DNA from 2 places in the Microbacterium profundi genome. Region 1 is predicted to be linked to the other one. Evidence: riboswitches for the same ligand, from Rfam matches in the RefSeq annotation. Region 1 holds a riboswitch; the other holds the start of a gene.
What was found. A riboswitch is a leader RNA that binds a small molecule or an ion and turns the genes downstream of it on or off. The one in region 1 is predicted to bind FMN.
Positions count from the first base shown of each region.

Region 2: linked by a shared signal. The riboswitch ahead of pnuC (nicotinamide riboside transporter PnuC) and the one ahead of ribD (bifunctional diaminohydroxyphosphoribosylaminopyrimidine deaminase/5-amino-6-(5-phosphoribosylamino)uracil reductase RibD) in region 1 are both predicted to bind FMN.

Region 1 is NZ_JPSY01000001.1:483,097-488,666, forward strand. Features, by position in the region: gene mfd (transcription-repair coupling factor) at 1-388, opposite strand, end outside; gene JF52_RS0102300 (GNAT family N-acetyltransferase) at 465-1,031, shown strand; gene JF52_RS0102305 (Fpg/Nei family DNA glycosylase) at 1,086-1,949, shown strand; FMN riboswitch at 2,025-2,173, shown strand; gene ribD (bifunctional diaminohydroxyphosphoribosylaminopyrimidine deaminase/5-amino-6-(5-phosphoribosylamino)uracil reductase RibD) at 2,225-3,259, shown strand; gene JF52_RS0102315 (riboflavin synthase) at 3,259-3,903, shown strand; gene JF52_RS0102320 (bifunctional 3,4-dihydroxy-2-butanone-4-phosphate synthase/GTP cyclohydrolase II) at 3,900-5,174, shown strand; gene ribH (6,7-dimethyl-8-ribityllumazine synthase) at 5,171-5,570, shown strand, end outside.
Region 2 is NZ_JPSY01000001.1:1,601,936-1,607,505, reverse strand. Features, by position in the region: gene JF52_RS0107630 (DUF808 family protein) at 1-31, shown strand, start outside; gene JF52_RS0107625 (protein-L-isoaspartate O-methyltransferase family protein) at 252-839, opposite strand; gene JF52_RS0107620 (HNH endonuclease signature motif containing protein) at 1,087-2,844, shown strand; FMN riboswitch at 2,973-3,101, shown strand; gene pnuC (nicotinamide riboside transporter PnuC) at 3,176-3,892, shown strand; gene JF52_RS0107610 (J domain-containing protein) at 3,892-4,809, shown strand; gene pucL (factor-independent urate hydroxylase) at 4,837-5,570, opposite strand, start outside.

The DNA of each region.
Region 1 (5,570 bases):
CTCGCACCGAGGCGACCACGATGAGCGGGCGCTCACCCGACCAAGTGGTGATGCGACGAAGCGTCTCCAGCCGTCGCCCCACCGTGTCGGGACTCGGGCTCAGCCGCTCGTGCGGCAGGGTCTCCCATGCGGGGAAGCTCAGGATCTCAGCATCCGGCACGTAGGAGCCGAGGGCGGCCGCGAGCGATTCCGCGCGACGTCCTGTGGGCGCGACGACGAGCAGTGATGCCGGATGACCGGAGCTCGCTCGCTTGTCGAGCAGCCCCGCTATCGTCGGGGCATCGAGGCCGTCGACGAGTCCGAGATCGGCATCGGTCTGCGCCCAAGTGAGGGCGTCGTGGTACAGAGAGGCCTCTTCCAAGGCGCGCAGAATCCCGGGAACAGTCACCTGACGAGTGTAATGCGCGCCTCGGACATTGAGCCGGGGCGTCTTCCGTGCGAACGGCACGCCATAGGATTCCGGGATGGAACCCGTGACCCTTCACACCGACCGCCTCGTGCTCCGCGCGCCGACGCCAGCCGACATCGACGCGATCACGGCCGCGTGCCAGGACCCCGAGATCCCGCGTTGGACGACCGTTCCGAGTCCGTACACGCGTGAGCACGGTGAAGGCTTCGTGAAGCTGGTCGCCGAGTGGTGGGAAGACGGCAGCCAGGCGGTCTGGGGCATCTTCCACGACGGCGTGCTCGTCGGAGTCGTGGGCCTGCATCACATCACGCCACACTCCAGCGGCGGGTCGACCGAGCTCGGCTACTGGGCGACCGCGCATGCCCGCGGGCAGGGATTCATGGTCGAGGCGTGTCGCGTGGTGATCGATTGGGCGTTCGCCGAGCTGGATCTCGCCCGCATCCGCTGGCAGGCCGTCGCCGGGAACGTGCCATCCGCCCGCACCGCGCGTGCTCTGGGCTTCCGCTACGAAGGGCTCCAGCGGCAAGCGCTCACGAGCCCGCGCGGCCGCGACGACGGCTGGGTCGCAGGGTTGCTTCCCACCGACGACCGCACCCCTGTCGAGTGGTCCGTTCTGGCGTGAGGCGGATTCTCACCAGCTGCTGCGCGTGTCGGATGCGGGTGGCAGGATGGGCGCATGCCGGAGATGCCTGAGGTGCAGGGGCTGGTCGCGTTTCTCGGCGAGCGCGCGGTCGGTCGAACGATCACGCGCACGAGCGTGGGCAACATCGCCGCATTGAAGACGTTCGATCCTCCGAACAACGCTCTGCACGGGGCCGAGATCACGGCATCCGCGCGCCACGGCAAGTTCATCGTCCTCTCCTGCGGTGACGACCTGCACCTCGTGTTCCATCTCGCGAAGGCCGGGTGGCTGCGATGGTACGAGATGCTTCCGACGACGCTCATCAAGCCGGGGAAGTCCCCGATCGCGCTGCGCGTCGCGTTGAACGACGACAGCGGCTTCGATCTCACGGAAGCCGGAACGAAGAAGTCGCTGGCGGTCTATGTGGTGCGCGATCCTGAAGAGGTGCCAGGCATCGCTCGGCTCGGACCCGATCCGCTCGAGGATTCATTCGACCGCGCCGCGTTCGCCGCGCTGCTGGAAGGTCGGCGGATGCAGATCAAGGGGCTGCTGCGCGATCAATCCGTCATCGCCGGCATCGGTAATGCCTACTCCGACGAGATCCTGCACGCCGCACGCATGTCGCCGTATGCGATCGCCGGCAAACTCGACGAAGCCGAGGTCGATCGCCTGTTCACCGCGATGCGCACGACGTTGACGGATGCCGTGGCCGAAGCATCCGGAAAACCACCCGCCGACCTCAAAGACGCCAAACGCCGAGGGATGCAGGTGCACGCGCGGCGAGGAGAACCCTGCCCGGTCTGCGGCGACACTGTGCGCAGCGTGTTCTTCGCCGACAGATCGATGGAGTACTGCCCCACCTGCCAGACCGGCGGCAAGCCGCTCGCCGATCGGCGGCTGTCGCGGCTGCTGAAATGATCCTTCGACAGGCTCAGGAATCGTAGGACCGTCACGGAATGAAATGCGTGTGAATGCGTTGAGTACACTGGGCATAAACGTGCTCCGGGGTCGGTGTGAATCCGAACCGGCGGTGACAGTCCGCGAGCGTCGAGGGAAACCGAGATGCCGATCCGGTGGAATTCCGGTACCGACGGTGATGTGAGAAAGACTTCTCACTAGTCCGGAAGGGAGGCAGCACGATGCGTGAGAGCGCGCCGTCTGTCATCCCCGGAGCGAGAGCAGAAGGACGACGGATGGCAGTGCACGAGGCGGAACGCCACGCGATGACGCGTGCGCTCGAACTCGCAGCACGCGGACCCCGAGGGGCCAACCCTCAGGTCGGCGCCGTGATCCTCTCCCCCGAAGGCGAGATCCTCGCAGAGGGCTGGCACCACGGAGCGGGCACCCCGCACGCCGAAGTCGATGCGTTGTCGAAGCTCCATGGCGACGCCGCCGGCGGCGCGACCGCCGTCGTCACCCTCGAGCCCTGCAACCACACCGGTCGCACCGGTCCTTGCGCCGTCGCACTCATCGACGCCGGCATCTCACGTGTGATCTACGCCCTCGACGACCCGGGCGCCGCCTCCGGCGGCGGTGCCGAGCGACTGCGCGGCGCCGGTGTCGAGGTCGAGGCCGGCGAACAGGCCGACGACGCCAGGTCGCTGATATCCGACTGGCTGACCGCGCAGCGCCTCGGACGTCCGCACATCACCGTGAAGTGGGCGCAGAGCCTCGATGGCCGCGCTGCAGCGGCCGATGGCACGAGCCAGTGGATCACCGGGCCCGCCGCTCGTGCCGATGTGCATCGTCGTCGGTCCGCGGCCGACGCGATCATCGTCGGCACCGGCACCGTGCTCGCGGACGACCCTGCACTCACCGCACGCGATGGAGACAGGCTGTACGAGCACCAGCCGATCCCCGTGGTGATCGGCTCACGCGAGACGCCGGCGGATGCCGCGGTGCGCCGCCACCCGCACGAGGCGGTGTTCTACGGCACCCGTGACCTGCACGTCGTGGTTGCGGATCTGCACGACCGCGGCATCCAGACCGCCTTCATCGAGGGCGGTCCGACACTCGCCAGCGCGTTCATCGCCGCCGGCCTCGCGGATCGGGTGCTCGCCTACGTCGCACCGGTGCTGCTGGGCGGCGACCGCGTCGCGCTCACAGACATCGGCGTGCCGACGATCGATGCCGCGCGTCGCCTGACCATCGAGGAATGGGTGCCGCTCGGTGCCGATCTGCTCGCCGTCGCGCATTTCACAGAATCGCAGAACGAGGGAGTCCGCTGATGTTCACCGGAATCATCGAAGAGATCGGCGAGATCACCGCCATCACGCCGGCCGGCGACGGATGGCGCCTGACCGTGCGTGCGCCCAAGGCCGCACTCGACGCCGTCCACGGCGAATCGATCGCCGTCTCTGGAGTCTGCCTTACCGTGGTCGGCTCGACCCCTGACACGTTCGACGCCGATGTCATGAAGCAGACGCTCGACGTGTCGGCTCTTGCGACAGCATCCGTCGGCACGCGCGTCAACATCGAGAAGGCGATGCCCGTCGGTGCCCGGCTGGGCGGCCACATCGTGCAAGGGCACATCGACGGAGTCGGCGCGGTCGTCGACGTCCGTCCCGGTGACGCCTGGAGCGTACTGCGCATCGGCCTGCCAGCCGACCTCGCACCTCTCGTCGTCGACAAGGGCTCCATCTCCGTCGATGGCACCTCGTTGACGGTCAGCGCCGTGAGCGACCCTTCGACAGGCTCAGGGTCCGCCGCTGAGGCGTGGTTCGAGATCTCGCTCATCCCTGAGACTCTCGTCGCCACCACACTCGGCTCCCGTGCCGTCGGCGATCGCGTCAATCTTGAAACCGACATCCTCGCCCGGCATGTGGAGCGCCTGCTCGCGTTCCGGGCTTCATCGGAAGGAGGCTCGCGATGAGCCTTGCCACCATCGAAGAAGCTCTCGAGTCGCTGCGCGCCGGCCGCCCGGTCATCGTCGCCGACGACGAGAACCGTGAGAACGAGGGCGACGTGATCCTCTCTGCGGAACTCGCGACCCCCGAATGGGTCGCGTGGACCGTGCGCTGGTCGTCCGGATTCATCTGCGCACCGATGCCGGCCGATCTCGCCGACAGCTTGAACCTGCCGCCCATGGTGGAGGCCAACGAAGACGCCCGCTCGACCGCGTACACGGTCAGTGTGGATGCCGCAGAGGGCGTCACGACGGGAATCAGCGCGTCCGATCGCGCACGCACGCTCAACGTGCTCGCGGACCCGGCATCCACCTCCACGAGTGTCATCCGCCCCGGCCACGTGCTTCCGCTGCGCGCCGTCGACGGCGGTGTGCGAGAGCGCGGCGGACACACCGAAGCTGCCGTCGATCTGATGAAGCTCGCAGGGCTCCAGCCCGTCGGCGCGATCGCAGAGGTCGTCGCCGAAGACGGCAGCATGATGCGCCTGCCAGGTCTGAAAGATCTCGGCGCGCGTGACGGTGTGCCGGTGATCACGATCGAGCAGCTGATCGCGCACCTCAACGAGATCGACCCGCTGGACGGTCCGGTGCAGCCTTCGCGCGCCGGCAAACGTCGCGTGAGTCTGCGAGCGGACGCCACGGTGCCCACCGATCACGGCACCTTCCGCTTCCTCGCCTACAAGGACCGCGTGACGGGCACCGATCACATCGCGGTGGTCTCGGGTGAACTCGAAGAGACGGCTCTGGTGCGGGTACACTCCGAGTGCCTGACCGGCGAGGCGTTCGGATCGCTCAAGTGCGAATGCGGCCCGCAGCTCGACGCGGCTCTGGATGCGATCGAGAAGCAGGGCGGCGTCGTCATCTACATGCGTGGTCACGAGGGTCGCGGCATCGGTCTCATCAACAAGCTGCGCGCCTACAGCCTGCAGGAGGAGGGGCTCGACACCGTCGACGCCAACCTGGCTCTCGGCCTGCCTGCAGATGCCCGCGAATACGCGGCTGCGGGCGGCATCCTGAGCGATCTCGGTGTCTCGAAGGTGCGTCTGCTGACCAACAACACCGACAAGGTGAAGCAGTTGCGCGAACTCGGTCTCGATGTCATCGAGCAGGTGCCGTTGATCGTCGGCGTCGGCCCGAACAACCACCAGTATCTGGAGACCAAGCGCGACCGCATGGGCCACATCATCGGCGAAGCCGAGCTGGCCGAGGCACTCGCACACGGAAAGAACAAGGCATGAGCGGCGCAGGGGCCCCCGCACCCGGCGAACCGATCGACGCGACGGGGTTGGACGTCGTCATCATCGCCGGCACCTGGCACGAGGTGATCACGAACGGCATGATCGCCGGCGCCGAGCGCGTGCTCAACGCCGCGAACGCGACGCATCGGCTGGTGCGCGTGCCAGGGTCGTTCGAGCTGGCAGTGGCTGCGCAGGCCGCCTTCGCCGGCGGAGCGGATGCCGTGGTCGCTCTCGGCGTCATCATCCGCGGTGGCACTCCCCATTTCGAGTACGTGTCGTCTGCGACGACCGACGGTCTCACCCGGGTGGCACTGGATGCCGGCAAGCCCGTCGGTTTCGGAGTGCTCACGGTCGACGACGAGCAGCAGGGGCTGGATCGCGCCGGCATCGAGGGCT
Region 2 (5,570 bases), 1.1 Mb from region 1:
CGAGGAATCGCCGGCGACGGTGGGCGCGTAGTTCGCGATCTCGGCGGAGGGCTTTTCCGGCGGTGGGTGCGGGCGTAGCCTCGCGGAGCGGCGTGTGCGGGCCGCGGTCGCTGCGGGTGGGCGCATCGCTGCCGACGACCCCGCACCCCAATCGTGGACGATCGCGTCGCCGGACAATCACGGCGTTGACATCGCGGGCTGGGCGGACCTGGAGGCGTGATGCGCTCGCGTCTCTCGTGCCGGTCATCGTCTCAGACGAGAGGGACGAAGCTGTAGATCCCGGCATCCGCCCGTCTGTGCGGGAGGCCGTCACGCATGTCGACCACTGTCATCAGCCCTGCGATCGGCGCGACGAGGCGTCCGCCTTCGGCGAGTTGAGCCTCCAGCTGTGTCGGAACTGTCGCCGCCTGCGCTGAGACGAGGATCCGGTCGAACGGCGCTTCGTCGGGAAGGCCGAGGACACCGGGGACGGCTTCCCTGATCTCGGCGCGTGTTCCGGTCTCCGCGAGCCGCTCATTTCCGTACTCGACCAACTGCGGGACCAGCTCGACGCCGATGACGGCGCCCTCGTCGCCGGCCAGAACGCTGAGAATGGCGGTGGTCCACCCCGAACCGCTTCCCACATCGAGCACGCGGTCACCTGATTGCACGTCGAGCAACTCGAGCATCCTGGCCACCGTCGACGGCTGCGAGTTCGTCGCGTTCCAGCCGATCATCACCGGATGGTCGGCGTCTGCCAAGTGGCGCACTTCGGGAGGCAGGAACTCTGCACGCGGGGTGGATGACATGGCGGCGCGCACGCGGGCTTCTGTTGCGGGATCCACCCTGATTCCGGCCATGATCCGAACGTACGCCGGAGGACGGCGGGGCACCAGGTGACGTCGGTGTCAGTGACGCCCGAAGGCTCGGGTGCCTCGCGTTTGCGGCGCGCCGCTCGCCGCTCGCCGCTCGCACTGTCAGTTTTCGAGCGCCGATCGTGTGCGCACTCTTCCTCCACGGGTGTGGGGTTTCGGGTGGTTGTGCACAGTTCGTGAAGGTGGTCTGATCTGGGGTTTGAATGTCGGTGGCCCCTTGTTGAATGGGGGTATGAGATCACTGGCGGAGGAGTTGGAGGGCATCGATCGGTTGTTGGCCGATGCGATGGGCTCCTCTGGTGCGGGTGGTGATCTTCGCGTCGCTGACGACGCCGAGCTTCTGGATGTGGTTCGGGTGTTGGGGCGTGTGCAGCGGCGGTTGGGTGGGGCGGTCGTCGCGGTCACGGATCAGGTGGTGGGGCGGGATCAGTGCGAGCGTGGCGGGCGGTTGTCGACGCGGGCGGGATGCCGTGATGCGGCCGAACTGCTGCGGCGCACCCTTCTCGTGGATGGGCCTGCCTCGCGCCGGTATGTGGCCGCCGCGGGGGCGGTGCACCGTGAGGTCGACATCACCTCTGGTGCGTTGCTGCCGGGGAAGTTCCCCGAGCTCGCGGTCGCGTTGGCGGACGGGGTGCTGTCGGTGGGCGGGTTCCTGGCATGCACGGTCCCGTTGAGGAAAGCGGCGCGGATCGGGGTCGCGGATCGGTTGGCTGCGGATGCGGTGCTGGCCAGGTTCGCAGCCGGGCTGCCGCTGGATGGCACGGTGACGGTAAACGCTGAGCGGGCGCCGTTGCCGACGGTGGATGAGCTTGCCGCCCTGGCCGCGCATATCATCGCGAGGTTGGATCCGGATGGGGCGGAGCCGTCGGATCGTGCGGGCAAGCGGCGCAGGTTCTTCACGATCGGGAAACTCCGTGACGGGTCGGTGCCGGTGCGGGGCGAGGTGTTGCCGGAGGTCGCAGCACAGTTGCAGAAACTCATCGATTCGCTGTTGAACCCGAAAGCCGAAGACAAAGGCAGCAGCAGTACGGTGCGCTTCCGACCCTCAGACGACAGCGGCGACGGCAGCCGCAGCGCCGACGATCGCGACGGCAGCCGCAGCGGCGACGATCGCGACGGCAGCAGCGCCGATAGCGACGGCAGCGGCGATGACGAGCCCAACGGCGGTCGCGGCAGCGGCGGGGAGACCGGCGGCGCCCGCGAGGGCAGCGGCGACGATCGCGACGGCGGCAGCGGCGATGACTGGTTCGATGCGAAGTACTCCAGCAGCGCCGAGTACGGTGCTGGCGAAGACGTCTCGGATCGTGTGGACGGGCTCCCCGAGCACAAGGCGAAATCGCCGCCGGTGGAGTTGGCGGACATGCGCACGCACGCGCAGAAACGTCACGACGCGTTCGCGACCGCCCTGATGGTCGCCGCGGCCTCCGGAGGCATGCCCACCTTGGGTGGTGCGGCACCGACGCTGGTCGTCTCCGTCACCGCAGAGGACTACACGAACCGCACCGGGCGGGCCAGAGTCGAAGGCACCGGCTACGACGTCCCCCTCGGGGCGGCCGATCACGCCGGGTGTGCGGGCGGGATCCAGCGGGTGCTGTTCGACGACAAGGGTGCGATCGTCGCGATCAGCACCAGCGCGCGGTTGTTCACCGCGACCCAACGGCGGGCGATCGTGCTCAGAGACCGCGAATGCCTCATCCCCGGCTGCGACGTCCCCGCCGACTGGTGCGAGATCCACCACGTGCAAGAACACGCCCGCGGAGGGCCCACCCACACCTCTAACGGGGTTCCGTTATGTTGGCACCACCATCACACCCTCGATGAGGGCATCTGGAAGATCCGCATGCGAAACGGCCTCCCCGAAATCCGCGGACCCGGCTGGTGGGACCCCTACGCCAAATGGCGATCCCCCCACCTCGACTACCAAGCCGTCGACGAAGCCCTCGACCACGAACGCCACACCGAACCCGAATCCACATGGAACACCCCGTGACAGCGTCTCGACGCATTTCCGTATCGACCCGGTCGGCGACCCGCCGACGGCATCCGATCGCTTCGACCTGACCGTCCCGGGCTGAACGACCTCCTCCCCGACCTCGGGTAATGTTCCACCTGAACACACATGTGCTCCGGGGTCGGTGAAATTCCGAACCGGCGGTCATAGTCCGCGACCCGCAGCTCCTCGGAGCGGCGGTTGAACCGGTGGAACTCCGGTACCGACAGTCAAAGTCTGGATGGGAGAAGCACAGCGTGAGCTATGCGCGGCGACGCGCATGGAAGAGCGCAGCATCCTCCTCGGCAGCATCCATGCCGAACGGAGAACGATGGACATCCTGCGCTGGCTGGTCGACGCCTTCAACTCGCAATGGGTGCTGCCCGGCGGGCAGAGCCTGCTCATCCGCGAAGTCGTCGGTAACGTCTTCGGCCTCGCCAGTGCCCTCGGCGGCATGCGCCGCAAGATCTGGGCCTGGCCGGTCGGCATCGTCGGCAATCTGCTGCTGCTGACGGTCTTCCTCGGCTCCATCCTCAACCCAGCCCATTCGCTGCCGAACCTGCTCGGCCAGGCCGGCCGCCAGATCATGTTCATCGCGGTCGCGGTCTACGGCTGGATCCGCTGGCGCCAGGCATCCGCAGGCGGCGGGCAGGTGACTCCACGCTGGGCACCGAACAGCGCACGCGTCGGACTCGTACTCGTCATGATCATCGGAACGATCGCTCTGACGCCCCTGTTCCGTCTGCTCGGCTCGTGGGAACCGGTCTGGGCGGATGCCTGGACCTTCGTCGGATCGCTGCTCGCGACCTACGGCATGGCGAAGGGCTGGACCGAGTTCTGGCTGATCTGGATCGCCGTCGACGTCGTCGGCGTGCCACTGCTCTTCAGCTCCGGGTACTACGCCACCGGCTTCATGTACGTGTTCTACGGCGTCTTCACCGCCGTCGGATTCGTCGTCTGGTGGCGCGCGCACGCGAACGCCAAGCCGAAGATCGACACGATCATGCCCGACCCGCGCATAGCGAGGACCGACCAGAATGGAGAGTGATGTTCGACAGCCCGCTCTCCGCCTCGGCCTACGAGGTGCTCGGCGTCGACCCCACCGCCACCGCTGACGAGATCAAGCGCGCGTTCCGCCTGCGCTTGCGCCAGACGCATCCGGATGCGGGCGGCGATGCTGCCGCGTTCAACCAGGTGCAGCGGGCGTGGGAACTGGTCGGCACGGTCGAAGCCCGCGCCGCCTACGATCGCGGCCACGGCTTCTCGGCCGACGAGGTGACCTGGAGCGGTTGGCAGGCGCCTCCTGCCCGCACCGACACCCGTCCGAAGGCACGCTCCTATGGACACCCGGGCGGTTGGCGTCGCGAGCGCTACCTGTCATTGATCCGCGAATGGGCGGGCCACGGCGTCGAAGTTCCCGACCCTTACGACCCGGCGCTCGTACGCTCAGCACCGCATGAACTGCGCCGAATGCTCGCCGACGCCCTCGCCGAAGAGGAGACCGCGCGCACCGTTTCCGACCTCGGCATGGGCTTCACCGTGTGGCACGACGTCGCGACCGGCCCGGAGCCCGACGCGAAGCTCGATCACGTCATACTCAGCCCGTCCGGCCTGTACGGCGTGCTGTCCGAGGACTTCGGCGAGGTCGTCCGCTTCCGACGCGGCGAGATCATCGGCCCGGCCGTCGACGGCGCCGCACCCATCGCCGCTCTCCTCGCCCGCATGCGCGTCGTCGCACGTTCGGCCCGTGTCCGCTTCGGCGGAGCGATCGTCGTGCTGCCCGACGACGACCTCGACCAGGCAATCACGCCCCTCGGGAAGGTGCGCGGCGTCCCTGTGGTCGTCGTGCGCCGCAGCGCGCTGCACACCGTGCTGCGCCAGGGCGTGCCGGGCGCGCGCGACATCGGCGGCAACGAGCTGTTCGATGTGCGCACGCGCCTGCAGCACGCCGTGCGATTCGTCTGAGCGACGGGCTCAGATCGAGCCGAGCGCTCAGCAGAACGAGCTGACCGCCTCCCATGCCGACGCCACCTCGGCCTGACCCTCACGGGTCACGGCCGCTTCGATCAGGCCGTACGAGCGATCGGAGGCGAAGAACACCTCGTTGGGGTTGTCGAGACCGTACGGTTCGAGATCGACGACGAAGTGATGCTTGTTGGGCATCGAGAAGCGGATCTCCGCGATCTCAGGATGCGCTGCGAGCACCGCACGGCCCATATCGAACAGCGTCGCCTGCAGCGCAGCCGAGTATTGCCGCGTGAACTCCTCCAGCAGGATGCGCTTCACGTCCGCGTAGATCTCATTGAAGTCCAGATCGCGAGCATCGGCATCCTGGGCGTACCGCCAGCGCGCCGAGACGTCGGTGGCGAGGATGCGGTCGGTGGTCTCCTTGAGCGACGTGTATCGGTCCTTCGGGAACCCGACGAATCCGGACTGCGTGGTCTTGAGCACCGTCAGTCCCTTCAGCCCGGCGATGATGTGCCGCTCCGCCCCCCCGGCGACGACGACGGCCGTGCGCGTCTCTTGCCCCGAGCGGACGAAGGAGTGGTCGTGCCCTTCGCCGTCGACCTGGATCCGGTCCCACGCGTAGCTCTCCGCGAGCCAGCGACCGCCCTTGACCCAGTCGAACGAGCTCGTGAAGTGATCGGAGAGCCGCAGCAGGAACGCCTCGGGCGAACCGATCCCCTCCCGCGCGAAGCAGAACACGGTGTTCTTCTGGGTGTCGG